One region of the Rothia sp. HMSC064D08 genome, then DNA from elsewhere that is predicted to be linked to it. Evidence: riboswitches for the same ligand, from Rfam matches in the RefSeq annotation. Region 1 holds a riboswitch; each other region holds the start of a gene.
What was found. Region 1 has a riboswitch for S-adenosylmethionine ahead of HMPREF2625_RS00490 (methylenetetrahydrofolate reductase). Riboswitches for the same ligand answer to the same signal wherever they lie in the genome.
Positions count from the first base shown of each region.

Region 2: it holds a riboswitch for S-adenosylmethionine, as region 1 does, so the genes downstream of both, HMPREF2625_RS00880 (LLM class flavin-dependent oxidoreductase) here and HMPREF2625_RS00490 (methylenetetrahydrofolate reductase) in region 1, are expected to answer to the same signal.
Region 3: it holds a riboswitch for S-adenosylmethionine, as region 1 does, so the genes downstream of both, HMPREF2625_RS06345 (bifunctional o-acetylhomoserine/o-acetylserine sulfhydrylase) here and HMPREF2625_RS00490 (methylenetetrahydrofolate reductase) in region 1, are expected to answer to the same signal.
Region 4: it holds a riboswitch for S-adenosylmethionine, as region 1 does, so the genes downstream of both, HMPREF2625_RS05570 (nuclease PIN) here and HMPREF2625_RS00490 (methylenetetrahydrofolate reductase) in region 1, are expected to answer to the same signal.

Region 1 is NZ_KV797887.1:70,687-78,036, forward strand. It holds gene metE (5-methyltetrahydropteroyltriglutamate--homocysteine S-methyltransferase) at 1-1,002, opposite strand, end outside; gene HMPREF2625_RS00490 (methylenetetrahydrofolate reductase) at 1,045-1,956, opposite strand; SAM riboswitch class I at 2,034-2,142, opposite strand; gene HMPREF2625_RS00495 (aldo/keto reductase) at 2,456-3,457, shown strand; gene HMPREF2625_RS00500 (sugar porter family MFS transporter) at 3,578-5,059, shown strand; gene HMPREF2625_RS00505 (cytochrome P450) at 5,347-6,543, shown strand; gene HMPREF2625_RS10835 (bacteriocin) at 6,654-6,812, opposite strand.
Region 2 is NZ_KV797887.1:174,836-182,185, forward strand. It holds gene HMPREF2625_RS00860 (zinc-dependent metalloprotease family protein) at 1-621, shown strand, start outside; gene HMPREF2625_RS00865 (ABC transporter permease) at 741-1,694, opposite strand; gene HMPREF2625_RS00870 (aliphatic sulfonate ABC transporter substrate-binding protein) at 1,694-2,746, opposite strand; gene HMPREF2625_RS00875 (ABC transporter ATP-binding protein) at 2,924-3,736, opposite strand; SAM riboswitch class I at 3,741-3,824, opposite strand; SAM riboswitch class IV at 3,992-4,101, shown strand; gene HMPREF2625_RS00880 (LLM class flavin-dependent oxidoreductase) at 4,206-5,633, shown strand; gene HMPREF2625_RS00885 (YchJ family protein) at 5,759-6,196, shown strand; gene HMPREF2625_RS00890 (hypothetical protein) at 6,235-6,894, shown strand; gene HMPREF2625_RS00895 (hypothetical protein) at 6,887-7,350, shown strand, end outside.
Region 3 is NZ_KV797899.1:214,270-221,619, forward strand. It holds gene HMPREF2625_RS06325 (hypothetical protein) at 1-286, opposite strand, end outside; gene HMPREF2625_RS06330 (ABC transporter ATP-binding protein) at 283-1,284, opposite strand; gene HMPREF2625_RS11170 (MFS transporter) at 1,684-2,394, opposite strand; partial or broken gene HMPREF2625_RS11175 (MFS transporter) at 2,390-2,893, opposite strand; gene HMPREF2625_RS06340 (ArsR/SmtB family transcription factor) at 3,038-3,388, shown strand; SAM riboswitch class IV at 3,532-3,645, shown strand; gene HMPREF2625_RS06345 (bifunctional o-acetylhomoserine/o-acetylserine sulfhydrylase) at 3,755-5,101, shown strand; gene HMPREF2625_RS06350 (homoserine O-acetyltransferase MetX) at 5,197-6,480, shown strand; gene HMPREF2625_RS06355 (MerR family transcriptional regulator) at 6,605-7,350, opposite strand, start outside.
Region 4 is NZ_KV797899.1:27,793-35,142, reverse strand. It holds gene HMPREF2625_RS05585 (hypothetical protein) at 188-670, shown strand; gene HMPREF2625_RS05580 (cell division protein PerM) at 804-2,918, opposite strand; gene HMPREF2625_RS05575 (PIN domain-containing protein) at 3,169-3,603, opposite strand; gene HMPREF2625_RS05570 (nuclease PIN) at 3,608-3,886, opposite strand; SAM riboswitch class IV at 3,865-3,993, opposite strand; gene HMPREF2625_RS05565 (hypothetical protein) at 4,258-4,584, shown strand; gene HMPREF2625_RS05560 (hypothetical protein) at 4,607-4,936, shown strand; gene HMPREF2625_RS05555 (hypothetical protein) at 4,959-5,291, shown strand; gene HMPREF2625_RS05550 (hypothetical protein) at 5,315-5,602, shown strand; gene HMPREF2625_RS05545 (DEAD/DEAH box helicase) at 5,647-7,350, shown strand, end outside.

The sequences.
Region 1 (7,350 bases):
CGCAACCGCCACCGCACCGCCGTTAATGTTCTGGAGTGCGTGCAGGAGCGCTCGCAGGTCGGCACGCCAAATATTGCGCCCGTTAATGGCACCCGCCACCAGGGTTACGCCGGAGTCTTTAAAGGCGGTCAGCGCCTCGGCATCGTAGAGAGTAGAGACCAGGTCGAGATGCAGCGCCTCAATACCGGTGTCTAACAGCGCGGGCAGGTTTTCGCGCAGGTTGCCGTAGGGGCTTGTCACCAGGATTGCGGGGCGGTTCGTTTCGGCTGCCAACGCGGTGTAAGTTTTACGCGCCAATTCGGCGATTTTGGTGTTGAGAATATCGCGGTCCACTGTCAGACCGGGTTCGTCGAGCTGCACCCACTGCACTCCGCGCTCCGCCAGCTTAGCGAGCACTTGCTGGTAGGCTTTCACGAAATCGTCAAGGCGATCCAGCGGTGTGAACCCTTCGGGCGAACCCTGCTCGGCTTTCGCCCCGAGAAGCAGAGTGAGCGGGCCGACCAGCTGCGGGCGCACCGTCACCCCGTGCTCCTTGGCGACTTCAAGCTGCTCGTCGATAGCCTCAAGATTCAGCTTGATCTCGGTATCCGGACCGATCTCGGGCACCAGGTAGTGGTAGTTCGTATCGAACCATTTCGTCATCTCCAGCGGAGGCAGCGTCTCTGTGCCGCGCGCTAGAGCAAAGTACCCGGGCAGATCGAGCAGACCGCGCGCATCCTTGGCGTCGGCAAGGCGCTTGGGCACGAGGGTGAAAAGGCGCACGGCATCGAGCACCTGATCGTAGTACGAGAAAGTCGCCGGAATAGACGAATCGGTGGCGCTAAGACCGCGCTCAATCACACGATCATAGTAGGTGCGCTGCACATCTGCGGCCGCCTGGCGCAGCTCATCCTGCGTGATTTTGCCTTTCCAGAACGCTTCCTGTGCCTTCTTCAGCTCGCGGAAACGGCCCACGCGGGGGTAACCGACGATGGTTGCTGCGGGGAATGGGGTGCGGGTCATCCTAGTTCCTTACTGTGGGAGGGTGTCAAATAAAAGGGGAGTTTAGAGGTATTGAAGATCGCTCAGGGGGAGTTTGAAACGGTTCGAGTAGCGCGGAACGTCGAGTTCTTCGAGGACGTCCAGCACAGCCTCATGCTCGTTAAATGTGAAGAAATGCAGGCCGGGGGCGCCAGCATCAAGCACCTTGCGACATTGGTCGAGCGCATGTTCCACGCCGATGCGGTGCAGCTCGCGCGGATCGCTCGCGGTTTCCAGGCGATGCGCCAGCTCGCGCGGCACTTCAAGCCCGGCAAGCTCGCACAGCTTCGTCAGACGAGTCAGCGAGGTAACGGGCATAATACCGGGGATAATGGGCATCTCCACCCCGGCAAGGCGTGCCGCATCCACCAGCCCCGAATAGCGTTCGGTCTCAAAGAAAACCTGAGTGATGGCGAAATCCGCCCCGGCACGCTGTTTTGAAAGCAGAATCTCAATGTCTTGAAGAAGGGAGGAAGATTCGGGGTGCTTATGCGGGTATGCCGCAACCCCAATCGACACCTTCCCCGCGGCAAGATGTGCGAAATCCTCGCGCTCCACCCTGCGAATCAGTTCCACTAGGTAGCGGGCAAAAGGCAGCTCAAGCGGGCGCGTGTCTTCGGGCGGAATATCGCCGCGCAACGCCAGAAACCCGCGCACACCAAGCCCCAGAATTAGACGAACCGAGCGTTCCAAATCGGTCACGGAATGCCCCACGCATATTAGATGCGCCAGCGGGTTCAGCGAGGTTTCATGCACTAGGTGATCGAGCAGAGCTAGCGTCTTTTGGCGGCGCTGTGCATCGCCCGAATAGGTGACGGAAACGTAATCCGGGTTGGTTTGCTCAAGCTCGGTGATGGTTTTGAGCAGGGAATCGCAGCTTGCGTGCGATCGTGGCGGATACAGCTCGTAAGAAAGAGCCGGGTGAACTGTCGTCATTTTCATTCCTCCGTGTTCACCCGATAGAAGCGTGCCCGAAGGTACGCCGAATCTTAGCAAGACGCGAAGGGAATTCACTTCTATCGGTTCTGGCGGGAGCACCTTGTCCGTCCACCCAACGGGTGGAGGCTGGCGAGGTTGCTGCGACGTCTAAGAGCCAGATCTCTCGGTCGCTCTGGATAGATAACGTTCCTATTCTAGGCAGGATGCGCGGTGCCAGCAAGAATATGTCGGCACATGTCGTCGAGCGGTCATAACCGCTTAATATTGTGGGATGCGGCGAAACAATACGTCATACGGGTTCGCGGCAGTTCGGATCGGCGGATTGAACCCTCCACCTGATTTGGCCGCGAGTTTAGCCGCGAGCAGATAGTATTTCGACGAACAGATAGCGGAATGTTATCTGCTCGTCACAAAACTATCTGCTCGCGGGAGAATTGCAGAGCGCCGTGAACGTCATGTTGCGACCACATACTGTCAAACACGGTAGAGTAAACGTATGGAACGCATCGAATCTCCCGCATATGCACGCCTGGGGAACTCCGGGCTGGTCGTGCCCTCCGTCGGTATCGGCTGCAACAACCTGGGACGCCCCGGCACCCCCACTCAAACTCAGGAAGGCACCAACGCCGTGATCGCCGCCGCAGTCGAGACGGGTATCGGCTTCTTCGATATTGCCGACCTGTACGGCGCCGAACCCGGGCTGTCAGAAACCATGTTCGGTACCGCGATGCGCGAACTCAACCTCAACCGCGATGACCTGATCATCGTCACCAAATTTGGGCTTCCCACCGGTACCCTCAACGGCAACGACTGGGATGCGCGCGGCTCACGCCGATACATCATGCGCGCCGTCGAAGGTTCACTGCGCCGCCTTGGAACCGAGTACATTGACCTGTATTTCTACCACAGCCCCGACCCGAACACCCCGCTGGAAGAAACCCTATCTGCTCTCGATACGCTCGTGACCAGCGGAAAGGTTCGTTACCTGGGGCACTCCAACTTTGCGGGGTGGCAGCTTGCCCACGCCGAGCATCTCGCCCGCGAACTCGGCACTGAGCGGTTTATTGCCGCCGAAAACCACTACAACCTGCTGGATCGCCGCGCCGAACTCGAAATTCTTCCCGCCGCCCGCCACTTCGGGCTGGGGGTGCTCCCGTATTTCCCGCTCGCCAACGGGCTTTTGACCGGAAAATACCGCCGCGACAGCATCCCTGCAGGGTCACGTCTGTCGCACTCCAAAGCGCAGGTACTCGCGCAAGCCGATTGGGAACAACTCGATGCCTACAGCGAATTCTGCGCCGATCTGGGGATCTCTGAGGTTCAAGCATCCATCTCTTGGCTCAAACAGCAGAACCCCGTCGCCAGCGTGATCGCCGGGGCAACCACCCCCGAACAAGTACGCGCAAACGCGCAGGCCGCAAGCGTACATTTCAATGATGACGAACTGGCGCGGCTCAACGAGATTTTCCCGGCCCCCGAGCGCATAGCGCTTTTCTGACACTTCTCCTTCCCATCCATAAATATAGCCAAATGGGAATATAACTAATCGGGAATATACCCAAGCCAGCAAGCGTTTAAAGACTGTGCGGTCTCTCAATCTGTGCCGTACAAGACCCGCATGAAAGACAAAAATACCCGCATGAGCATCCCCACCGAGCCGCCGAACCGCGCCAGTGCACTACCCCCGCTCGGGCAGGGCGCGCACACCCGCCGCCTAGGGGTTATCGCGCTGGTGGCAACCTTCGGCGGGCTCCTCTTCGGGTACGATACCGGCGTTATTAACGGTGCCCTCGACCCCATGAGCCGTGAACTCGGCATGGACAACACCATTCAAGGCTGGGTCACAGGATCCCTCGCCTTCGCTGCCGCCCTCGGAGCCATGGTCACCGGGCGCATCTCAGATGCCATCGGACGGCGCAGAACCATCATCGGACTCTCAGTCCTCTTCATCGCGGGCGCGCTCGCATGCGTCTTCACCCCCAGCATTGCTGTACTGTTGATGGGCCGCACGATGCTCGGGCTCGCCGTGGGAGGCGCATCCGCAGTCGTGCCTGTATTCCTCGCCGAACTCGCACCCTACGAAATTCGCGGCTCACTCTCCGGGCGCAACGAACTCATGGTCGTCGGCGGGCAGCTAGCCGCATTCATCGTGAACGCCATCATCGGCAACCTCTGGGGCGAACACGACAGCGTATGGCGGTGGATGTTCGCCGTCTGCGCCTTGCCTGCGTTCGCGCTTTTCATCGGTATGCTCCGCATGCCCGAATCCCCACGCTGGCTTATCGCACAGGGGCGCACCGAGGATGCGCGCGCCATTATGCGGCGTATCCGCCCCGCCGAACGTGCCGATGCCGAAATTGCGGACATCGCGCGTTCGCTTGAGGAAACGCGCACCCAAATCGGCGCGGAGACTAGGGGAAGTACGGGTAAAATCCTGCGTGAAAAATGGTTTGTGCGGATTCTGCTGGTTGGTATTTTGGTGGGTGCCGGGCAGCAGCTCACTGGTATTAACTCGATCATGTACTACGGCATTAAAGTGCTTAAAGAGGCCGGGTTTGACGAGGGTTCGGCGCTCATTGCGAATATCGCGCCGGGCGCTATCGCCGTGCTCGGCTCAATCTTGTCGCTGCGCATGATGGAGCGCGTGAACCGCCGCACGATGGTGATCGCTGGGTATTCGCTGACCGCGTTTTTCCACCTGCTGATCGGGGTAGCGTCTATGCTCCTGCCGGAGGGCAGCCCCGCACGTCCCTATATCATTCTGGCGCTTGTGGTTGGGTTCGTGGGGTCGATGCAGACTTGCCTGAACGTTTCGACATGGGTGCTGATGAGCGAGCTGTTCCCGCTTCGGGTGCGGGCGGTCGGCATGGGTCTTTCCGCATTTTGCGGCTGGATGATGAACGGTCTGCTTTCCCTCATATTCCCGGTTATTTTGGGTGCGCTGGGACTGACCGGCTCATTCTTCGGGTTCATGGTTGTGAACGTGCTGATTGCCGTGCTCATGTGGCGTAACCTGCCCGAGACTCGCGGCAAAACCCTGGAAGACGTGGAGGCGGGCGTTATCTCAGGCACCGCCTATCCGTTTGCGGCTACTCGGTAGACGAGGCTTCGCTAGGACGCGAGCAGGTAGGATTTTCCGACCTGTTCGTGTCAAAAACCACCTTGCTCACGGATAAATAAGGTCGCTGGATACTCTGCATACCCACACAGCAAAGGCACTCCTATCCTGCGAGGGCGAGGGATAAGTGATAGTGTCAAAGATGTTATAACGATCCTTCGGTTGTGGTGCCGTCGCGCGATATTCCCGCTGCCGACTCCACGGATAGCGCACGGTCGCGCATACTTGACGGCACCCGCATACCTGTGACTTCTAGAAGGCAGAAAGTCGTGACAGACAACGTAAAAAATGATTGGGATTTGCGCAGCGAGAAGGTTCAGAAGAACCAGGTGGCCGCTTATGACGAGATGCGCCGCCGCTGCCCCGTAGCGCACGACGAGTTCATGGGCTACTCCGTGTTTAAGAACGCTGATGTGCAGCATGTGCTTGACCATCCCGAAATTTACTCGAATGTCGTCTCGACTAGGCACATCGCCGTGCCGAACGGTATGGATGAGCCCGAACACACAACGTTCCGCGCCGTGAATGACAAATACTTCACCCCCGAACGCCTGAGGGAGTTCGAGCCGAAAATTCGTGAGGTCGTCAAGAACCTGGTGGCTGATCTGCCGCGCGGTACCGAGGTTGATGTGATGGACGGGTTCGCGCAGGCTTATGCGATGCGCATTCAGAATGCGTTCATGGGTTGGCCCGCAAGCCTTGAGAAGCCACTGATCGAGTGGATTGAGAAGAACCGCGAGGCTACGCTACGCCGCGATCGCGAGCAGATCGGCAAGGTAGCCCTTGAGTTTGACACCTATATTCGTGAGCTTCTGGATGCGTGCCGCGACCAGGCTGCCGCCGGGAACCCACAGGATGTGACCGCTGAGCTGCTGACCGACACCGTGCAGCTGCCCGGCCAAGAGCCGCGCACCATGACCGATGAAGAGATTGTGAGCCTGATTCGTAACTGGACGGTGGGGGAGCTTTCGACCGTTTCGGCGTGCGCTGGGATTATCGTGAACTTTTTGGCGCGTAACCCGCAGGAGCAAGCTCGACTTCGTGACTCACTGGGGGAGGGGCATGCGGAGATCGCCGCCGCGGTTGAGGAGATTATGCGCCTTGAAGACCCGCTGGTGACGAACCGCCGCGTGACTACCGAGGATACCGTGCTGGGCGGGCGTACTATTCCGGCGAATTCGCGGGTGACGATTAACTGGTCGAGTGCCAACCGTGATGAGGACGCGTTCGAGGATGCGCTCACCTATAACCCGCATCGTGACCAGTCCCGCAACCTAGTATATGGCGACGGTATTCACGTCTGCCCGGGTGCGCCGCTGGCTCGCTTGGAGTTGAGCCTGCTCATGGAGGAGCTGCTGAAGGCGACCGAGAGCATTATTCCTGGTGACGAGTCGGATGCCCCCGCCACCGAGAACGCCACCTACCCGATCTCGGGCTACTCGACGGTCCGGGTGGTGTTTGGGTAGAAAAATATAAAGGTTAGTCCGAGACCATGCGACCATGACCCCGGACTAACCCTAGCTAAAAATATTTAAATAACTGCCTATAGATTATTTAATGAAGATTCTCGATACTATTAGCAGCTCAAACGATAAAAAATAGATTCCGTAAGAGTAGCCGGAGGCCACTTCTTCCCATCTAGACGAGCTTTGAGATTCTCGCAGGTTCCTGCTCCACTTATCTGTGCCAGTTCCTGGTCGGTGATCTCTTCTAGGAGTGTAATCTCCTGGTTCATACATTTCTCCTATCACTTAGAGTAATTATCTGTATATTATGAGCAGTATAGATAAGGCTTAATAATTTCTGTACTACTCATGCTTTTTCAGCTGACCTTAAAAGATATAATAAAAATATTAATGTTCTTTCTTGCCAGCTATTTAAATTTAGCAGTTTCACAAAGCTGTTTTCAAGAATACCTCGATTGAAAAAACACGGTTGGAAGGGCGGTTATCCTGATTTTTATAGATACTGATAGACGAGCTCCGGGTAGTCAAAATATAACCAATACCAACCACACGAGGATTCGCTTCTAGTAAGAGTGGAAGAGTCACGATAATGTCGAGACAGCGGGGAAGGAAGCCCCTATCCAGGGTTAGTGAATGTAATAGGTAGTTGGGAAAGCAGAAGAAGTATACACTACGCCATGTATTTATATTAGATTTTCTTAAAATTTGCATTAATTTTTATGCTTTTAGACAGTAAATCTGGGTAATTTAATAATTCTGTTACAAATTAGTGGACATGGCGCGGGAAGAGGGGGAGTTTTTAAAAAA
Region 2 (7,350 bases), 100 kb from region 1:
AATGGGGAGAGCGGTTCATCAGGATTGGGACAATTGGGAGGTCGTGATTTCATGGTGACTGTGGGGAAGACACACTGGAATAACAATAAAGGTAATATGAGCGATATTCGCGTGGGTACTTTTATTCACGAGCTGGGACACAACCTCGGCCTGCAGCACGGTGGTGATGCCGATGAGAAAGGCGAAAAAGGTAAACCACAGTACTTCAGCGTGATGAATTATAACTATCAGCTCACTGGCATTCCCAAGGCTGATGGAACCAAATATTTCGGATACCTTCAGCAGGATATGCCGACCCTTAACGAATGGGTCTTGGACGAACGCAAAGGCTTTGGTCCCCAAGCTCGTGGGTACCTGTATCGGCCCAATCCAGAGGCCGTACCGAGGCCAGCGGATGGACCTGTCGATCTCAACGGTAATGGCGAAATCGACCATGGAATCTACGCTCTTGATCTTAACCGTGACGGAATGAAAGGCTGGCTGACGGCACCAAGCGACCTGAAAAAATTGAGCTTTGGAGCTGTGTTTGGACGAGGTGCTGACGAGACTATCCCTGAGCCCAAGGTGGAAATAAACCCCATCACCGCGGATGATGCCCGCGAAATGGATCTCATTTCCTAAATAATTCGACGCTTTTCCTAGAACGGGATCGAAGAATTGCAGCGGGAGCGTTAAACACGCTCCCGCTGCAAACTATTGCTCCCGGAATTTACCTCGCCGAGTGTGTCCGCTTCACAGTCTTAGTGAGTGGGGTACTTCGCCTTCACCCAGCGTTCAAAAACGCCGATGAGCCCATCCGTGAGCTTGCCCAAGATGGCGAGCAGCACAATTGAAAGCAACAGCCGGTCGGTGCGCCCATTATTCTGCGAATCCGTCAGCAGATACCCCAGACCCATAGAAGCCCCCAGCAGCTCCGCCGCAACCAGGAACAGCCAGGCCTGAGCGAGCGCCAGCCGAAGCCCGGAAACCACCGACGGGAGCACGGCAGGCAGCTGAACCGTCGTGAAGAGGCGAATACCCTTGAGTCCGAATGCTTGTGCCGCCTCCACGAGTTTCACATCAACGTGCGCCAACGCAGCCGAAACGGTGGTGTACACGGGGAAGAAAGCGCCAATGGCAACCAGCGTTACCTTAGAGTTTTCGCCGATCCCCACCCACAGCAGCAGAAGCGGAACCCACGCCAGCGAAGGCACGGCGCGCAGGGCCCCAATCGTGGGTGCGGCTACAAGCCGCGCGGGTACCGAAAGCCCAATCAACGCACCCAAAACCAAGCCCAATACGGCGCCGATCAAGAATCCCAGCAGGACGCGCTGCGTCGAAATTGCTACGTGAGTTAGAAGGTCACCGCGCTGCGCTAGCTCAAAACCGGCGGCAATCACTTTCGTGGGCGAGGGCAGCTGAACCGCCGTAAACACCCCGGCGGTGCTCAGACCGTGCCAGAGAGCAATCAGCGCAACCGGCAGCAGCAGACCCACCAGCTTCTTCGGTGAAAAACGCTTTACCGACGTATTTACACGGGGTTCACGTGATTTTTTGCGGGTGCGCGTATCCGAATTTTCCGGATGCACCCCCGCAGGTGCCGCCGCTCCTTCGGCGACCGCGTCCAGCACTTGAACCTTCTGGTCTGAACTCTCCTGAACCGCTGACTCCCGTATCGAAGCCTGCCCGCCAGAACGTTTAAGAGTCACACTCATTACTTGCTCACCGCCTTCTGAACTTTCTCGACTGCGGCACGATCAGCCTTCTTCGCAAAGCTGTTATCCACAATGCTGCCCAGCGCCTGGTCCACATCGGATTGGCTGGGAACGTCGCCGGATTCCACCAGAATCGGGCCAACACCCTTGAGCACCTGCACCTGTTTATCCCCCGGAACCGGGTCAATATCCAGGTGGGTACGCTCCATCACGAGCTTGGCGGTATCGGGTTTAATACCGGATTCTTCTTCAACAATGGTGGTGGCTTCTTCCGTGTTCGCCAGCGCCCACTGCCGGGCGTATTCGTAGACGTTCACGATCGCCTGCGCCGCATCCGGGTTATCTTTGAGGAAAGATTCGGTGGCATTGAGGAACCCGTACGTGTTGAAGTCCAGGTTGCGGTAGAAGAGCACATCCTGGTTTTCGACCTCGGCGCTCGCCATGATCGGGTCAAGTCCGCTCCACGCGTTCACCTGCCCCTTATCCAGTGCGGTGCGCCCGTCGGCATGCTGGAGGTTTTGAATCGTCACCTCTTTGGCAGAAATACCTTCTTGTTTGAGCGCCTGCAGGAGCAGGAAGTAAGGGTCGGTACCCTTGGTAACCGCCACCGATTTGCCCTTCAAATCGCTGACTTTCGTGATGCCGGAATCCTTCGTTGTGACGAGTGCCGACCATTCGGGCTGCGAATACAGGTCAATAACCTTGATGGGCGAACCATTCGCGCGTGCCAGCAGGGCAGCGGATCCGGCGGTTGAGCCGACGTCGATATTCCCGGAACGCAGCGCCTCGTTGGCTTTATTAGACCCTGCTGACTTAACCCATTCGACTTTCTTGTTCTGCTCTGAGAGCACGGTCTCTAGCCAGCCCTTTTTCCTGATAATCAGCGAGAGCGGGTTATAGGTTGCGTAGTCAATGGTAACTGTGTCTTTGCTCTTGGGTGCACCTGCACCGGGTGTTCCGGCGCCTTCACCGGCGCATCCGGCAAGAACGGTGGTGAGAGCGGTAAACGCGAAGAATCCTTTGAGGGCTTCGGCGCGGGTGATGGGTTTCATGGGGGTTCCTTGGGGTAGCGTTACGACTGAATATAGAGCGATCATTCGCTCGGTAAGTGTGTAAAATCCACAAAAATTCACGGGAGGGGAGAGGCTAAGCACGCCGGATTTGCCGAAATTACTCGGGCAACCGCCAGCTTGCGGCTATAACAACGATGCGCGTGCGGTCCGCAAGACCTAGCGTTCGTTCACGCCCAGCTCGGCAAGAAGCTCGGCGCGCAGGCTCGTGAGTTTACTATCGGCGCGATCACGCGGTCGTGGTGTATCTATCGTGACGATGCGCTGGATCGTGGCGGGCGCATCGGCTGAATTCTTACCGAGTACGATCACCCGGTCCGAGAGGTACAGCGCTTCTTCTACATCGTGCGTGACGAGCAGAATCGTGGTCGGGTCTTGCCGGTGAATGTCGAGCAGTAAATCCTGCATATTGATGCGGGTCAGCGCATCGAGTGCACCGAACGGTTCATCGAGTAGCAGCACCCCGGGGTTGCGAGCCAGCGCCCGCGCCAGGGAAACACGCTGTGCCATGCCGCCGGAAATCTCGCGCGGATGGTGGGTTCCGTACTCGCTTAGCCCCACAAGATTCAGCAGGCGCTGCACATCTCTTGTGCCTTGAGATTTCGGGGTTCCCGGCGGCAGCCCGAGCGCCACATTATCGGCGACGGTGCGCCAGGGCAGTAGGCGCGGTTCCTGAAAACCGATCGCCACGCGGTCATCAAGCCCCTTCACCTCGCGTTCGCCAATGCGCACTCGCCCGCTCGTGATGCGGTTCAGTCCGGCGGCGGCACGCAGCAGCGTTGATTTGCCGCATCCTGACGAACCGATCACCGAAATAATCTCGCCTTCTGCGGCGGTAAACGATATGTCACGCAGAACTTCGTGCGTGCCTTTGCCCGGCTGTGGGAAAGACTGGCCTACGGACTCGAAGGCGATAGGTTGTGCCGTGGTGTTCTGTGCCGCGGTGAGTACGGCTGCATGTGTTTGCGTCATCTCACGTCCATCGTTCCTGGCGTTAGCACCCGCACTCGGGTTGCTGCGATGTCGTGGAGCCAGGTCTCTCAATCGCTCTGGATGGGTAATACCCTTCAACGGTAGGGCAGAGCGCCCGCGGTGCGCCAAGAATATGTCGCAAGATGTCTTTACGTTGCGTTTGTGGTGCGTAACATTACGGGCGACAGTCACAAACATTAATATTCGTCATAATATCGCACCAACCACGACACCCCTTATACACTCAAAAACAAGGATTATGAGTCCCGGCGTAAAGCTCTGGCTAGCCGGGCGGCAACCCTCTCCCGTAGCGGGGTGCTCCAGATGATGATCTGGCTTCAAGGGACACGAAGCAAGTACGGCGCGAATGCGCCACCTGCACGACTTGGAACACCAAGAAGGTCACCACTTATAAAGGAGGCGGCGCGCGGGGTGCAGGAATACCCGAACATTCGCGAAAGGAACGTAGATGGCTGAGCAGAAGAAGCGCATCGCAGTTAACGCATTCGACATGACCTGTGTGGGTCACCAGAGCTTCGACCTCTGGCGCCACCCCCGCTCCCGCGCTACCGAGTACAACACCATCAAATACTGGACCGACCTGGCACAGATCCTTGAGAAGGGCTTCTTCGACGGCGTATTCTTAGCCGATGTTGTGGGCATCTACGATATTTACAAGAACTCCGCCGCACCCGCTATCGAAGGTGGCGCGCAGGTGCCCGTGAACGATCCGTTCATGCAGATCTCCGCAATGGCTGCCGTAACTGAGCACCTAGGCTTTGGCGTGACCTCAGCCGTCACCTACGAGCAGCCCTATACGCTCGCACGCAAGTACGCTTCCCTTGACCACCTCACCAACGGGCGCGTGGGCTTTAACGTGGTGACCTCATACCTGCCCTCCGCCGCCGAATGCCAGGGCCTCGAAACCCAGATTGAGCACGATACCCGATACGAACTCGCCGAAGAATTCTTGGATGTCTGCTACAAACTCTGGGAAGGCTCCTGGGAAGACGGCGCGGTCGTCAAAGACCGCGAGAAGGGCATCTACGCCGACCCCGCCAAGGTGCACCCGATTCAGCACAAGGGCAAGTACTTCAGCGTGCCTGGTGCGGGTCTAACCGAACCCAGCCCCCAACGCACCCCCGTGATTTTCCAGGCGGGCGCATCCAGCCGCGGGCAGAAGTTCTCGGGCAAGCATGCCGAAGTTGTGTTTATCGGTGCGCTCCGCCCCGATCTGACCCGCATTATTACCGACCGTATCCGTGACCGTGCCGAAGAGAACGGCCGCGGCCGCGACGAAATCAAGGTTTTCGCGATGCTCTCCATCATTGTGGACGAAACCGAAGAGAAGGCGAAGGCAAAGTACGAAGAGTACCGCAAGTACGTGAACCTGGAATCTTCGCAGGCCATTATCGGCGGCTGGTCCGGCGTGGATCTTTCCCAGTTCGACGAAGACGAGGTACTCAACTATGTGAAGACCGAGTCGATTCAGTCCTTCCTCACCCCCTTCACCCTGCAGGCCAAGGATAAGCAGTGGACGCGTAAGGATATTGCCGAGCACTGCACTATTGGCGGTATGGGCGAGGTTATTGTGGGCGACCCGCAGCAGGTGGCCGACGAGCTTGAACGCTGGATTGATGAAGGTGGCCTGGACGGTATTAACCTGGCATACCACGTTTCGCCCGGCTCCTTCGAGGACTTCATCGAGTTCGTGGTTCCCGAGCTGCAAAAGCGCGGGCGCTACCGCACCTCCTATGAGGGTGAGACCCTGCGCGAAAGCCTGTTCGGCAAGGGACAGACTAAGGTTGCAGACTCCCACCCGGCCGCGAAGTACCGCGGCGCCTACGTGGGTAAGCCCTCCACAGCAGACACCCCGGCACGCGCGATCGCGAACTAACCAACTCTGCTTCGTTTCCTCCACAATATATTGAAAACAGTGCAGAACCCGCCCCTCTCCGGTTTGACCGCCGGGATGGCGGGTTCTCGCATGCCCGAACCTGGTAGCCCTTTAGAATGGGGTGCATGAGCGAAACAACCCTATATGATCCTCAAACCCGCTGCCCCTGCACAAGTGGCGAGGTATACGGTGCCTGCTGCGGGCGGTACCTGGGCGAGTTTGCCGCATCCGGAACCCTGAACGCGCCCACGCCGCTGGCTCTGATGCGCTCGCGATTTACCGCCTTCGCCCTGCACGATGCGCCCTACCTGCTGGCAAGCTGGCACCCGCACACGCGCCCCGCCGAGCTAACGCTGGATGAAACGCTGCGCTGGTACCGGCTGGATATTCTGGGCTCTTCGGGCGGTCCCTTCGATGCGGCGGGCACGGTCGAGTTCGCGGCGTACTACCGCTCAGTTCCCGGCACGCCCGCCGAAGAACGTGTGAAAGGTGCCATGCACGAAAAATCCCGCTTCGAGAAAGTAAACGGCACCTGGTACTACCTAGATGGCGAGGTCAGCTAAGCGTTTCCCCATCGTGCGGCATGGCAGAAATATTCCTCTTGTGGTATGTTTTTGCCATGATATCGGTCGCGGAATATGCCCAGCACGCCGGGGTGAGCCCCCGAAGCGTGCGTGCACGCCTTGAACGAGGATCTTTGAGTGGACAAAAAATCGCCGGGCGGTGGATGGTTTCAGATAACCCGCACGAGCATCACTCCGCACATGGGCGCAAAATCTCGATGTCATCCTTCAATCAACTTGCCGCCTATCTTGACGGTAACAGTGCATCCCTTACCCCCGATGCACGCCGCCGTGCCAAAGAACGTGCACATAACCTCTCCGAACGTGGGGTAGAAGCTCTTAGGCAGTATGCAGTGCGTGCAGATGCGAAACTTCAATTCTATGCTGTGCCTTCTGCTGACCTGCATGACTTGATGGACGAACGAACATTAGCGCTTACGGGTGTCAGCCACGAATATTCGGAAATTTACGGGGCTACCGTAGAAGCATATGTGACTCCCCACAATCTCGAATCCCTGAAATTTATCTACGCACTGCGTGAAGTTCCGGCACAGGATGCCAACGTTATTCTTCGCGCAGTCAAAGAGTTGCCTAAGATTCGTCCCTTGCACGTTGCGGTTGACCTCCTAGTTTCCAAAGACCCGAGAAGCGAGCGGGAAGCGGAACGCCTGATGAAAGAACTCATAAACCGTGCATGACCAGAAAACGATGAAAATCCCAGCCCAGGGCGCAGAACTTGAATCCTGGCTTGGGTTGGCAGACATTTCCGATCTAGTTCCTCAGGGTTGGTCCCTCGCCGGTGGAAGCATGATGAGGTTGCTCGCGTGTGAGCGTGGATATGAGGGCTCTCGGGCAACCCGAGATATTGACGTTGTTCTTAATATTCGCGCTCGACGTCGGCTTATTGGGGAATTCGTCCACGCACTCAAGAGCACAGGATTCGTCATTGATGGGTATAACGCTTCCGGGCAAAACCACCGATGGGTGCGAGGCTTAGCTCAAATTGATATTTTGGTACCTTCGGGACAATCCGAGAAAACCCTGTCCTATGACTTTTCCGGGCTGGGAAAAGTCCTGATGACTCGTGGTGCCCAATTTGGCATAGACCGCACATCGTCAGTTGCTGTGGAATGCGCGGGTCGCACGTTCTTGGT
Region 3 (7,350 bases), on a different contig from region 1:
CCGCTGCGAGCGCCCGCAACGGGTTCACGGCACCATTGAGCAGATACACGAACGTTCCCCGGTAGCGCTCAAAGTTGAGGATTCCGGCAGCAACAATGCACATGTTCCAGGTGCCGATAATGCCTGCGCGAGTCCAGGCGAGGGTCGCATCTACTGGCCAGGCACCGGCGGCGAGCGCCTGCAGGGCCGTCGCCCCAAAGGTACTCAGCAGTAGCAGCTGCAGGAAGTAGGGAACTGTGAGGAATTGGCGCAGGGAAAAGGACATCAAGCGAAGTTGCCGGTTCATCGTTTCAGTCCTTCCGCCATAGCCAGGTATGCCTCTTCGAGGGTGGCTGGGCGAGTATACAGCGGTGTGAGCATCTGAACCTCACGCTCAGCGAGAATACGGGTCAGCAGAGCCTCGGCGTGTTCGGTACTGAAGGGGTGCGGCTCTTCTGAAACAGAACGTTCATTCCAGTACACGGTGATCTCCCACTCGCTGCCGCGCGGGGTCAGCAACACTGTTCCTGCATCGCCCAAAGACCGGGCAAGTTCTTGAAGCACCGCCCCGGCATTCGCACCCACACGCCCCACGGTGGTAGCGGAGATCCCGGCGTGCGCGGTAATATCCGCCACTGTGCCCGAAACCGCTACACGACCAGCCCCGATGACCGTGACCCGATGCGCTAACTCCTCAATCTCGCCCAGCAGATGGCTCGTGAGTAAAATAGCGGTGCCGTCATCAGCGAGGGAGCGAATTAGCTGGCGTATCGTCAGCGAAATATCTGGGTCAAGCCCGTTCGTCGGCTCATCCAAAAGCAGCAGTTTCGGCTCGCCCAGCAGTGCCCGCGCGATGTGCAGACGTTGTTTCATACCGCGGGAAAACTCCTGTACCTTCTTCGCGGCAACATCGGCAAGATCGACCCGTTCCAAAGCGCTCGCCACCTGATTACGGCGTTTGCGCGCGCTAACCCCGGCAAGGTCAGCGAAGAAGAGAAGATTATCGCGGGCGGATGCTCGCGGATAGAACCCGGTATCTCCGCCGAGCGCAAGCCCTAGGGACGCGCGCGCACGCTGGGGGTGCGCAAGTGCATCCACCCCGTCAATGCGCACGGTACCGCTCGTGGGAGTCAGCAGTGTTGCGCACATCTGCACAACCGTTGTTTTCCCCGCCCCATTGGGACCGAGCAGAGCATGAATTTCGCCGGAGCTTATACTGAACGAAACATTATCGACAGCGGTGAAAGCGTGTTCACCTTTGCCAAAGGTGCGGCATAGCTGTGCCGCGTCAAGAATTGTAGACATTGTGATAAAACCTTGCGGTGCTTAGTCACCCGAAGCCTCTTGAGCATGGTGTTCGCACGCCTGCAATATGTGGGACGGGTGAGATGAATAGTCGTGAGAGAGGCACTTCTTAGTGCCTGAATAATCCCAAGTCACCGACTGCAGATGCGGAAGGTATAACAATGAAACCCTCAGAACTTTGGTGTTCAAGGTGCTCACTATGCGCTCATGAAATGTATCGAACCAAAGCAGGGTTATTTCTGAAATTTTTAGAGCCCACCATCTGGGCGGGCATTCCGCGAGCCGGTGCGACTTTAGCGGGAGGTCATACCTCATCACTCCTAGATTCAAGGTTTCCATCAGTGTAGCATGGCTCACGGAATGCTGTGATTAAATTTTTTTTGATTTTATTCGAAGAAGTTAAAACGATTCCCCGTTTTTCGGCCGGAACGCTCCGCCAAGTGCATAGACCCCAAGAGAAATTGCGATTGCACATGCGCTCATAACGGCTATACCGCTATACCCCGGAAACTGTGTGAGTAATGTACCGCCGACGGCACCGCTGATAGTTGTTCCAGCGTACATTGCCGTGTTTGAGAGGGATGATACAGTACCGCGAGCTATAGCGGTATGGCTTTGCAGCTCTCCCATGAGGATGGGGAGCATAACTCCTCCGAGAAAAAGTGCAAGCGTAAAAATACCTAAAGCAGTCCAGAAATTAGCTGTCAATGACACTGAGAGATACACAATACTGAGTGCAATAAGCCCCACGAGCATAGTCTTTTGCATACCTATATGTGCGACGAATCGTGACCCTGTGAGGGAGCCTAGAGCGTTGCCACATCCGATTACAAGCATGGCGAAACCGATGGTTGTCTGCGATGCCCCAAAGTCTCGCGCAAACCATGAACCTATGAAAGATAGAGATGCGAATACTCCTGTCTGGAAAATCAGGTACGCCAGGAGGGATAGCAAAAGTGAAGGGGCTTTTAAAACGTGCAGGTAGGGAGTCAGAAAATTTCCATCTTGCGCCGCAGCCACAGGGGGGAATGCTGGGAAAACGTGAATAGAGTATACCCAAGAGAAGAAGAGACGCTGCGGCGATTGCAAAAAATGGTATCTGCCATCCATAAGTGGAGAGGAATGAACCTACAGGAATACCGGCGATTTGGGCTATGGCAAGTCCAGCCGTTGCATACCCCATAGTTTTAATAATGGCTTGTTTCGGCACTGTCATGGGGATAGATGCCCAAATCTGCGGTGAGATCAGAGAAGCGAACACTCCCGCAAGAAACCGGGCGGTAAAAAGAGACCAAAACCCCCATGCTAAACCGCATAAGCCCGTAAAAAGCGTAAAGCCGATGGACCCGGTAAGAATAATGCGCCTGCGATCAATGCGGTCTGACAGCGGGCCTGCAATGAGTGCGAAAACTGCATACCCTAAAGCGTATGCAGAGACGAACCACCCTGATTGTTCTGTGCTGGTGTTGAACTCCTTGCTGAGCAGCGGAAGCAGAGGGGCAGTGAGCAGAGTATCTGTGCCGATGACAAAGAGAGTGCTGAATGAGACAAGCCGCATGGTTGCCTCAGAATTTTGAGGTAGCTGATGAGATGTATTGTGAGAATTCATGGTGTACCCCTTGATGCTATTTCTATGTTCGTCGAAATTAGAATAAATCTATATTATGCTAAAGGGCAAGCCCAAGAGGTAATATTCTGTCACAGAGTCTTGCAGGCTCAATACGTTATGCGAAGAACCTGGAAAGGCATGGTTATGGGTAAAGAACGGCTGCATCACCCCACCCCTGATGATGTGACGTTGGATCGTGTCCTTGGCGCATTGTCAGATCCCATTCGACGAGATGTTCTCGCACGCATTGCTGACCACGGACCGCAGTTCTGCGGTGATTTTGACTATGGAATCGCCAAATCTACGATGTCTTATCATTTCAAAGTGCTCCGAGAATCAGGGCTCATGCACACCGAAGTGCTGGGAACGCACCGTAAAATTACACGCCGAGACAGCGTGATTGAGAATCTTTTCCCCGGTCTTTTAGACTCTGTTGGACTACCACCGGGTCAAGGCCAATGGGATGAATCTGCTGCGGATACTACAGGTGCCTGACTCGGCTAATCGGGTTGAGAGTATACGAATCCCTAAAATGAGGTCAGAGCAAAGGCAATTCATAAAACGTCATCTTTGCAACAATACGCCGAAAACACGTATCCCGCTTGACCGTGCGCGCTTCCTATGAAACTCTAGATGCAGGTCATGAGAGCCAGTGATAAGCCCCAGCTAGCTGGCCGGCAACCCTCCTCCGCGGTGGGGTGCCCTGGGTGAGGACCAGGCGTTGAACACAAAGTACAACGCAAGCGCGGGACCGATGTGCCCGATTCTGGTACATCGTTTTTTCGTTTGCAGAGAAGAAAGCCTAAGAACTCTGTACCGAAATCGGCATGCGGCCCCCTGAACTATCACAAGGAGCTTCGCATGAGCAACACTACAGTCCCGACTCCCGCCAACCCCGCCGGTTGGAAATTTGAGACCCGCCAGATTCACGCGGGGCAGGCACCGGATGCCGCAACGGGAGCTCGGGCGTTACCTATCTACCAGACCACCTCGTTCGTTTTCGAGAACGCAGAACAGGCCGCTAACCGTTTCGCTCTAGCTGAGCTTGGGCCTATCTATACCCGTCTGAACAACCCCACCCAAGAGGTTATCGAAAACCGCATCGCATCCCTTGAAGGGGGAGTGGGTGCGCTTTTGCTGGCCTCAGGCCAAGCGGCTATTACCTATGCGATTCTTAATATTGCGGGCGCGGGCGACCATATCGTGGCTTCCCCATCAATTTATGGGGGAACCTACAACCTACTTAAATACACGCTTGCCGACCTCGGCGTTGAAACTACGTTTGTTGAAAACCCGGACGACCTGCAGCAATGGCGCGATGCGGTTCGCCCCAACACGAAACTCTTCTACGGAGAAACCGTACCTAACCCCCGGAACGATGTGCTCGACATCGAGCCTATCGCCCAGATCGCCCACGACAATGGCGTTCCCCTAATCGTCGATAACACCGTTCCCACCCCATACCTTGTGCGCCCCATCGAATTTGGGGCAGATGTGGTAATCCATTCCGCCACGAAATATCTGGGTGGGCACGGCACCTCAATCGGCGGCGTTATCGTGGACTCCGGGAATTTCGACTATGGTGCCGACCCTGAAAAGTTCCCCAAGTTCAACGAGCCAGCACCTGGCTACCACGGTTTAGTTTATGCCCGTGACTTGGGCAAAGACTCCGCCTTCGGTGCGAACCTTTCCTATATTCTCAAGGCGCGAGTTTCGCTTCTGCGCGACACCGGGGCGGCGATCTCTCCAACTAACGCCTTCAACATTGGTATCGGTCTGGAGACTCTTTCCCTGCGCATCGAACGCCATATCGAGAACGCGACCAAGGTCGCAAACTGGTTGGAGGAGCATCCGCTGGTCGATCAGGTGATCTGGGCCGGTCTGCCTTCATCGCCCTGGTACGAGCGAGCCCAAAAATACCTGCCGAAGGGACCGGGCGCCGTTGTGGGATTCACCCTCAAAGACGCAGACCTGGAACAGACTCGCACCTTTGTGGACGCTCTGCAGCTGCACTCCAATGTTGCGAATATCGGCGATGTACGCTCGCTTGTTATTCACCCTGCATCCACCACCCACTCGCAGCTTTCCGAGGAAGAGCTAGAGGCAATTGGGGTGAGCAAAAACTTTGTGCGTCTCTCGGTAGGTATCGAAAATATTGACGACATTATCGCAGACCTAGAATTGGGTTTTGCAACTCTGAACGCCTAACCTGCACCGCCGCGACCGGGCTGCACAGTAAGTGCCCGGTCGCGGTATCGGTTTCTCGCCTGCCATTACCAACTACCGGTTACCCAGGAGAAAACATGACGGAAAATACCGTACACGCCACCTATCTGTCGCAGCTGCAGCATCCCAGCGCTCAGGGGTACCTGCGGCAGATGGCGATCGGTGATTTCACCCTCGAAAACGGTACCGTGCTTCCACAGGTAAACATCGGGTACGAAACGTGGGGGACTCTTAATAAAGCTGGGGACAACGCGATTCTTATTCTGCACGCCCTCACCGGTGACACCCATGTTTCGCGTGGGATTCCCACATCGGATATGCCTGCACCCAGTATCCGTGCGGTCGAAAGTGATGGTTGGTGGGAAGGTATTGTGGGGCCGGGCGCGGTGGTCGATACCACCAAATATTTTGTGATCGCCCCCAATATCTTGGGCGGATGCTACGGCTCAACCGGCCCGGCAAGCATCGTACCCGAGGGATACCCGGGCGCCGGGAAACCCTGGGGATCACGCTTCCCTCACGTCACTATTCGCGACTCGGTACGAGCCGAAGCCGAACTTATCACCCGGTTAGGGATTAAGAGTTTTCACCACGTCATCGGAGGATCGCTCGGCGGAGCACGCGCTATCGAATGGGCGGCAACCTTCCCCGAGCTGGTACGTGGATGCGCGGTCATCGCCGCCGGCCCCGCCGCCACTGCCGAACAGATTTCCTGGGCGCACACCCAGAACCTCGCCATCCGTGCTGATGCCAATTTTGTTTCCGGCGACTATTACGGGGGAACGGCACCCACAGCCGGGCTCGCGCTGGCGAGGCGCATAGCCCATACCACCTACCGCAGCCCAGCAGAGTTGGAGCACCGCTTTGGGCGGCAGGCAAACCGCGGAGAATCCACCGACGGCGGGTCCATCGGTGAGAACCGCGGACGGTATGCGGTCGAAAGCTACCTAGACCACCACGGCGATAAGCTCGTTGAGCGTTTTGACGCCAATAGCTACCTTGCCGTGAATGAGGCGCTAATTTCACACGATGTTGCACACGGGCGCGGCAGCCTCTCGCATGCGCTTGCGCTCAGCGACTGCAAGTGGACTATCGCCGCCGTAAGCACCGATCGTCTGTTTTTTCCGCACGAATCGTATCGTCTGGCGGAGGCGCTGCCGGTTCCCGTAAAGGTCGATATTATCGAATCCGACCACGGACATGACGGTTTCTTAGTCGAATCCCGCCAGTTGGAGGCGATTCTCGCTAAGGCTCTCGGAGTCCCGGTTCCCGAGCGAGAGCGCGCTGTCGATGAAGAAAAATCTCTTCATGATATATCCGCTCTTTTCGGTTCGCCTCTTGAAACACAAAAACAGAACTAGCTTTCGTTTTTATATATCCGAACATAGAAACCGTACATAAAAGCCTTGTGAGGACTATATTTCGGCGTGAAATAAGTCCCCACAAGGCTTTGTGTACGGTACCGATATTTGTGAATGGACGAGGTTAGCACCAGGTCACATTCTCGGGGTCAAGGCCGTGGGCGCGGGCATTCTCGTAGATGATGTCCCGCAGCCAGACAGCCAGTCCCGCAGCGAGCTTCTCGTAGTGCTCGTTGAAACGGGCGTCCTCAACATAACCGCGTGCCAGAATTACGTGTTTGGCGGGGGTTACCTCGAAGAAGAAAAGTGAGGCGCGGTGCCGCTCGGCAAGCTCATTCGCTTCCTCACTGCCCGGCTGCACGCCACGAGTGAAAGCCTCGACGAGGGCTTGCTCAACCGTGTCAAGCTCCTGCTTGCCCTTCACCCAGTCGGTGCGGCTCATAGCCGCAGTACGGCGTTGGTATTCAGCCCAATCGTCGGTGTGCCCGTAACGCTCCTGCGCTTCTTGCTCATGTGCGGGGTTGAACCCGTCGCCCATAATTTCTGCTTTTTCTGCAGCGGTAAGCTGTTCGTTCTTAGGTGCCATTGCATCCTCCAAAAGTTGATCTAGTGTTGTTAGCATGCGCTCATAGGCGGCCATTTTGCGCTGGAGCATATCTCGCTGGGCGAGTAGATGCTCGGTGCTGTTCGCTTCGTCCTGCAGTACGCTGCGAATGGCTTCAAGGCTCATGCCAATGGCGCGATACCCCATAATGACGGTGATGCGCTCAAGATCGGCATCGCTGTAGTAGCGGTATCCGTTGAGCTCATCGTGCGCGGGGCTGATCAGACCCCGCTGTTCCCAGTGGTGAAGCGTGCGCACGGTCAGCC
Region 4 (7,350 bases), on a different contig from region 1:
GCACAGCAATAGTTTAGCGCATCACATAGCGGCTGGGTAGCACCTATGCCACGGGCACCGCACCATAAATTCTGTAGTTAAGCCAATTCCGAAACGATAAGCTGGCGGCCCTCCCCCAGTCCAGATTTTCAGGGTTTCACGGTGATTCTCGTGACCGCAGACCGCCGCAGGGAGGTACCCTTAACCTATGTCAAATATGCCCCCGTCGTACCCCCAAGTGCCGCCGCAGCAACCGATGCCGCCTGCGCCGAAGCGTCCGCAGCTCACTCCCGAAGAGCGCCGCCGCAAGCTGATGCGCAGTTTATGGCTATTGCTTGCGGGTTCTATGCTGACCCTATCGGGAACCCCCTTCTTGTTGAGCCCCTTCCCCCTGTTTCTTCTGCTTTTTGTCTTGGTATTTCTGGGGATTGGGCTGACCATTATGGCGATAGTGCGTAATGCCCAAGGGCGGGGGCCGTGGATTCTCTACGTTGCCGCGGGGCTAAGCCTTCTTTTTGCGGGGTGGACGCTTCTTTCGGGGCTTGTCATGGCGTTGAACCCGGATGCGCAAAACTATCGGCAGTGTTACTCCCACGCGCTGACGGATACCGATATGAAGCAATGTCAAGAATCCTTCGACCATGCAGTGCGCGCCAATACTTCTGTTTCGATCGGTCAGCCTGCTCCATAAGCCCTTCTTGGGGGAGATTTTCAAATAATTGTGCCGAGTGAATCTTAAGGATTCACTCGGCACAATTGCTATATTCCGCTATACTTCTAGCCCTCTAGGTGTTCCCTATATATCGCCATATCGGGCGCGAAAGTTATTTTTTCCTCTTCTTCTGCGAGGATTTCTGACCCGTGGCGGGTTCTTCCTCCGAAGATTCATCCTCGGTCGACTCAGGGGTTCCGAAGATAACAGCCATCGCCTGAGTAGGCGTGAGCTGACGCTTCTCCTGAACGGTAGTCTCGTGCGACTGCTCCGAACCTTCCGTGCTCTCCTGATCGGATGCGGGTGATGCGGCAACCGGGCGCGGCACGGCAAAACGCTTATACCCGGGCTCGTGGAACTCCGCTGACGAGGAGGCCTTCTGCGGCCCAGACTCCCCTGTACGAACGCTCTGCTCCCGTGTCTCCCGATCGCCCTTAGTATCACCGCCATTACCGGAGGTTTCGGGGCGCGGAACACGGTTAAAGACCGGCTTCCCAGGGGCTTTCTCACGCTTGCCGGGCTTGACCGTGCGCGGCGCGTCCTCGGTACCCCCACCGGATTTCTCAGAGGTATCAAGTTCCACGGTGGGTTCATCCGCTCCCGACAGCTCGATGGTTTGCTCGTCAGATGCCGCATCCTTCGAGTCTGCAGCTTCAGCGGAACCGTCTTCACGCAAGGATTCTTGCTCCGTTTTGATACCTAAACCATGCGCTCGCTGCGCCTCTTCCTGTTCGGCAAATTTATTGAGTTCTGCACGGCGGGCGTGCACCTGTTTGACGCGTTCGCGCCGCTGCTGAGCCCGCTCACGCGCCTGCTCTTCACGTTCTTGTGCCTCGCGTTCCTGTTCATCGTTCCTGAGCTGTTCACGCTCCGCCCGCGCCGCGCGACGCTGCTGCAGCATCTCGCTCATGCGACTGCCCAGATTGGGACGTTCATCGGCAAAACGCGGCAACTCGCGACTGCTGTCGGGCAAAAGCACATGGCACAGCAGGTTACCCAACGCGGTACCCGCACCCAGGGTTATTGCGGTCGCCACGGCGAAAGCTGCGGGCGATGCGCCTACCTCGGTAAAACGCCCCACACCCAACGATCCGCTGGAAATCCAACCCAAAATATAAGCCCATACACCGCAGAGCACACCCACCAGCGAACCCAACACGAGCGAAGAAAGCGGCAGCGCAATCACCCGGTAACGTACCTTCATGGTGATCCACTCGTCCACGTGGTCTTCACCTTCACGCAAGAACCACCAACCGGCAACGGCCCCGGCGCCCAGCGAAACCGCCAGACCCGCATACCCGATCCAGCCCAGGCTCTCAGGGATAGCACCCAGCACCGGAAAGAGCGGAAGATCGCCCATCGTCGTCTGCGACCAGCCCACATGCGTATCCACGCCGAACGCAAACCCGGCGCCGGTAGTCCACGACATCGCGTAGATCACCAAGTTCGGGAGGTAACCCAGCTGCAGCAGGGTCACCGCGAGCGCCCCCACCGGCCCGGCGTGAAGTTCCTGGTAGATTGTTGCGATCTGCGACCAGCGCATCATCATGGCAACCACCAGCACCAGAGCACCACCCATAATGAGCGAGAAAATCGCCACCATGGAGGCACGCACAATCGACCACACATAAGAACTCGCCCACCGCGAGTACTGGCTCATCTGCGAAATCTGTTCAGCGGTGTTCACGCCCACCATACGGGCGAGCGAACGCGATTCATAGTAGCCGCCCCAGATCAACCCGACCAGCACCACGATCTGCGGAATCAACGCCGCACCAACAATACCCAACAGATGCCGTTCGGTGCTCGCCCAAGCAAAAGCGACGGCGGCAAAAATACCGTAGGCAGCGCACCCTAATAATACGGGCTTGAAGAATTCCCCCTCATAGGATGCGCGCGCCAGTTTCCGCCCAGACCTAAAGCATAAGAGCACAGGAATAATGCTCAACCCCATGGGCACCAGTGTGAGCATGCCGTGCGGCAGAATAATGCCGAAAGCATTCGGAATATTCAGCGGCACACCGTGCATGAGCAGCCACAGGTGGGAAGCAAGAGTTGCGAGGGCGGGAAAATCCATGCGGTTAAAACCGTTGGTAAACCACACCGCCATGAGCAGAACGAGCACAAGCCCGAAAGAAAGCGCGGCGGTAAAAACTAATTCAACGATGCCCTGCAGCCAGAGTGGCATAGGGGCAGAATACCGGGATGTAGAAGAGCTACTTTTCATCGTTCTTCCATCATGCCATGAAACCCGCCAGCTCGTGTGAGCCTGCTGAGCTTTCGGGGAAATAGTTCCGGTTAATTGGCGGCTAACCTTCGTTAACTGCTCACCGTGAACATAGGGGTTACATGAACGTTACCGATGCGTTATCACCGCTGCAGCGGCGTGTACAGATAACTGCGCCGAGCATTTCTCACGGTCTTCTCGAACACGCAGGTACTCCCCCGGCGCTTACAGCGAAATACGGGACGGACAATTAGTCTTCGATCCACGGATTCACTGCGGGTACGCCCCAGGACCGGTACACCTCAGCTTTTGAAGAAACAATTTCGAGGTCGTGAGCTTGGGCGCTCGCCGCCATCAGACCTTCGAGGGCGGCGGTGGGCAGGGGCTCGGCATCTTTACGTCCGTGACTGTGGGTGCCGCGCGGGGCGCTGCGTCCCGCCCATTCGAGGCTTACGCGCGCATCCACGTTAATGATGTGGTCGGCGAATCTGTCGAGAAGTTCGGCAATCCAGCGGTCGGTCTCTGGGTAGGGGTAGAGTCCTTTGAGCTCGCCTACGCTCAGCACCGAAATGTAGAGGTGTTTATAGGCGCGGCGGCGCAGAAAGGCAACAACTTTGGGATCTGGTGTGGCTTTGCGAATCTCGGCGAGAACATCCGAGTCGAGAAGCAGTCCTGAGGCGCTCATACCCCTATGCTACGCGCAGACCGGCATATTCGACGGCGGGAATACCCTCAGGGTTGGGAAGAAGCAGAAAATTGAGGAATTCGTCGCGCTTAGAAGAAATACGTGCGTAATCCTGAATGCTTACTGCCTGGTAACCGCCGCGTGCGGGCACAGATGCGGCACGCAAATTTTCCTGATAAGAGCGTGCAGGAGTAAGGGGGGATGCTGGAGATGAAGAGCTGTTGTACATTGACAACCATGCGCCGAATGCGCGTTCCTTTCGCGTTGCTCTTGCCTGTACCAAGTGCCACCTAAGGCGGCGAATACAAACCGCTTCGTCATCCGAGCCACCCGTGAACATGGGGTTGGCGTTCGACCATAGTCGGAGCTTATCAGTCGAAACTCTTGAAGCTGAATCCAGGTTACAACAGCTTTCAGGAATCTGTAAACGTGCGAACCCGTCAAAATCTTGTGATTTACATAACGCGATTATGAATGCATATCTGTATATAGCCGCCTCATGGCGGCGTAGTGTGAAGTTTTGGACATTCAGGACAGGTCTACACATTCGAGAAGAATCACGGCACACTGGGTAATGTACAGAAATTTATCTTGCCTCTGATATATCACCATGTCACGTCTGCTTTACGCTTCCGGAAAGAAAGAGTGATAACTGTGAAAAAGACTGTACAGATCATGGGGATAGTGGCCGCAATTTTTCTGATCATTGGGTTTGGCTTGTTCATCCTGGCAGGCTGGGGCTCACTCGTGGAGTATCATGCCCTCGAGTGGAGGGGCGTGCAGCATAAAGGAGCAAGTCCCCTAACGCGAGCAACCGGCAACCTCAGCTACTGGTTCTTAGGCACCGGCTTTCTTACTGGCTTTATCGCCTTGATTCCGTTCTTCACCACGGCGATCAGGAACTCCCGCAAGACGCACAAAAAGTATCCTAAACAGGCTCAAGACCTCCTGAAAGATGGTCAGAACCAGATTGATTCATAGAGTCAGTATCTAAGGAGCGCTCATGAAAAAAGCTATCTACATAGTTGGAGCAACAACTGCAGTGGTCTTCTTTTGTGGCATAGTCCTGTTTATTTTAGGAGAATGGGGCGCTCTCGTGGAGTATCACGCCTCTGAATGGAGGGGTATTCAATTCGAGGGAGCTAGTCCGCTCACACGTGCAACTTTGAATATAAGTTTCCGATTCTTAGGTATCGGCTTCCTCACCGGCATTATCACCTTTATTCTGCTCTTTACAACGACGACCAAGAAGGCACGCAAGGCACAAAATAAGCACAGTGAGCAGAATAAAAACCCCTTGGTAGAAGGCGACCATAACCAGGTTGATTCATAGAGTCAGCATCTAAGGAGTGCTCATGAAAAAAGCTATATACACCGTTGGGGCAGTAGCCGCAGTACTTCTGGTTATCGGGTTTGGATTGCTCATCCTAGCCGGCTGGGGTTCACTCGTGGAATACCACGCCTTCGAGTGGAGGGGCATCGATCCCGCAGGAGCAAGTCCCCTCGTCATGGCGACTAATAATCTGAGCCTATGGTTCTTAGGTATCGGCTTCCTCACCGGCATTATCACCTTAATTCTGCTCTTCACAACGGCGACCAGGAATACACGCAAGGCACAAAATAAGCATGCTGAGCAGAATAAAACACCCTCGGCAGAAGCAGAAGGCCGGGAACAGATGAATCCATAAAGTCAGTTACTCAAGGGGAAAGCATGAAAACTGCACGTATGGTCGGGGCAATAGCTGCACTATTCCTCATTCTCGGTATTGGATTGTTCATCCTAGCGGGCTGGGGAGCAGTCGTTGAGTACCATGCCTTCGAGTGGAGGGGCGTCCAGCCCAAGGGGTCGAGTCCTCTCACACAAGCAGCCACTACCCTCGCCGTGAGCGTCTTATGCGTTGGCTTCCTCACCACCATCATCACTTTTATTATGTTCTTCATAATAGTCATCAAAAATGCACGTAAAAAACGCTCAGCGCATCTTGGACAGACCTCATAACGAATTACCGCGCGCTTCTTTGACACCCTTGAGATAATGGAACGGTGAGCACACCAAACCCTTTCCCCGATATCCCCGTTACTGTTGCGCAGATTATTCGGCAGGCGGGGCATAAGGCATACCAGCGCGGGCTTGCTTATGCCCGTCAGCGTGAAGTGGTGCGCTACACCTACGACGAAGACGAAAACACGCTGGAAGGCCTGGTGAATGGGAGCACCCCTATTCCCTATGAGGTAGATATTCGCTTCTTCCCGGGTTCGGACGCCGATTCCAATCTTTTCAACGCACGATGCACATGCCCAGTCGCTGCCGACTGCAAGCACGCCGTCGCCCTCATGCTCACCGCGCTCGACCGTGCCAAAACCGCGCGGAAAGCCCTCGACAATGCGCCCGGAGGCCGCATCCGCCAGCCTATGAATCAGGAGAGCCCAGAAGATACCGCGCGACAGGTTGCGGAGGCAGCCGACGATCCCCTGGCGGCGTTGCGCGCATCCGGGGCGATTCGTTCGGCAAGCTCGCTCACCACCGACCCCGAACCTCTCCCTCTGAACGACCACGAGAATACGCATTCTGCGCCCTCGAAAATTTCGGTGTGGCGGCGCGATATGGCACAGGTTCTCGCTGCCCGGGGCAAAGCATCCGGTATTGATTCGGCACGGGTTCCGGGGGCGCTCGACCTTTCCTTCAGCATTTCGGGTTCGTATGCGCGCGGGCGCAATATTCCCGGTGCAACCCCGCCTATCAATTTGCTGGCGCGGCCGCTCATGCAGTCCAAAACCGGGCGCTGGATCAAGGGCGGGCTCAGCTGGGAAACCTTCGCATCCAGCGTGGGTGGGCCGGTCGGTCGTCATGAGGTATACTCCGAGCACGAACGGTTCTTCGCCGAAATATACGCTATCGCGCGCCCGTGGCAGAATATGTACTCTTCGCATCGGGACTGGATTTCGCTCACCGCCACGAACTCCACGCTGCTGTGGGATGTTCTGGCGCGTGCAGAGCAGATTGGCCTGCCGATTCTTCTCGAAGGGTTTGAGGTGACTACGGCGGTTCTGCCACCCGCCCAGGTGAGGGTACACGCCGGAGCTGTTGAGGCCGAGTCCCGACAGAACGCAGAGGCTGCCATGAGCGAAGATTCCACCCCCGACTTGGCTCTTCATGCCGCCTTGGGGTGGGAAACCCGCGAAGATAACCGGGTGCGGCAGCTCTGGTTTGACGCCGCACACTGTCACCCCATCGGCTCGCCGCGCTCGGGGTTTTTCGCGCTCGGCGGTCTTGTGCAGCGTATTTACGAGGAGCAGGCGCATCGGGTGCATTGGAAGAGCACGCGCAAGGGCGCCTTAGATACGCCGCATCGCGATGTTTTTCAGGCTCAATCTTCGCAAGAGCAGGCGGACGAGAGCTCGGGCGAAAACGAAAATTCTGAAACGCAGACGGTCGGGCTCATTCCCGAACTTTCATCCGAAAACACAGCGACACCGACTATTCCGGACTTGCCGGAGGGTCTTAACCTGGCGTTTATTCCGCTTGCCGAGCCTTTGGACGCAGCCGCAGAATCCTTGGTATCTCGCGGCGAAATGCGTATTCCGGCAGACGAACGCGAAGCTTTTCACCGCGAGTTCTTGCCTACCCTCACGCGGGCCGTCCCATTCCTTACCCCAGACCCGGCTTTGGCACTGCCGAAGGTTCGTTCACCCTATTTGGTGTTTGAGGCGCATTTTGATGATGAGATTTCGCATGATGCGCTCCTG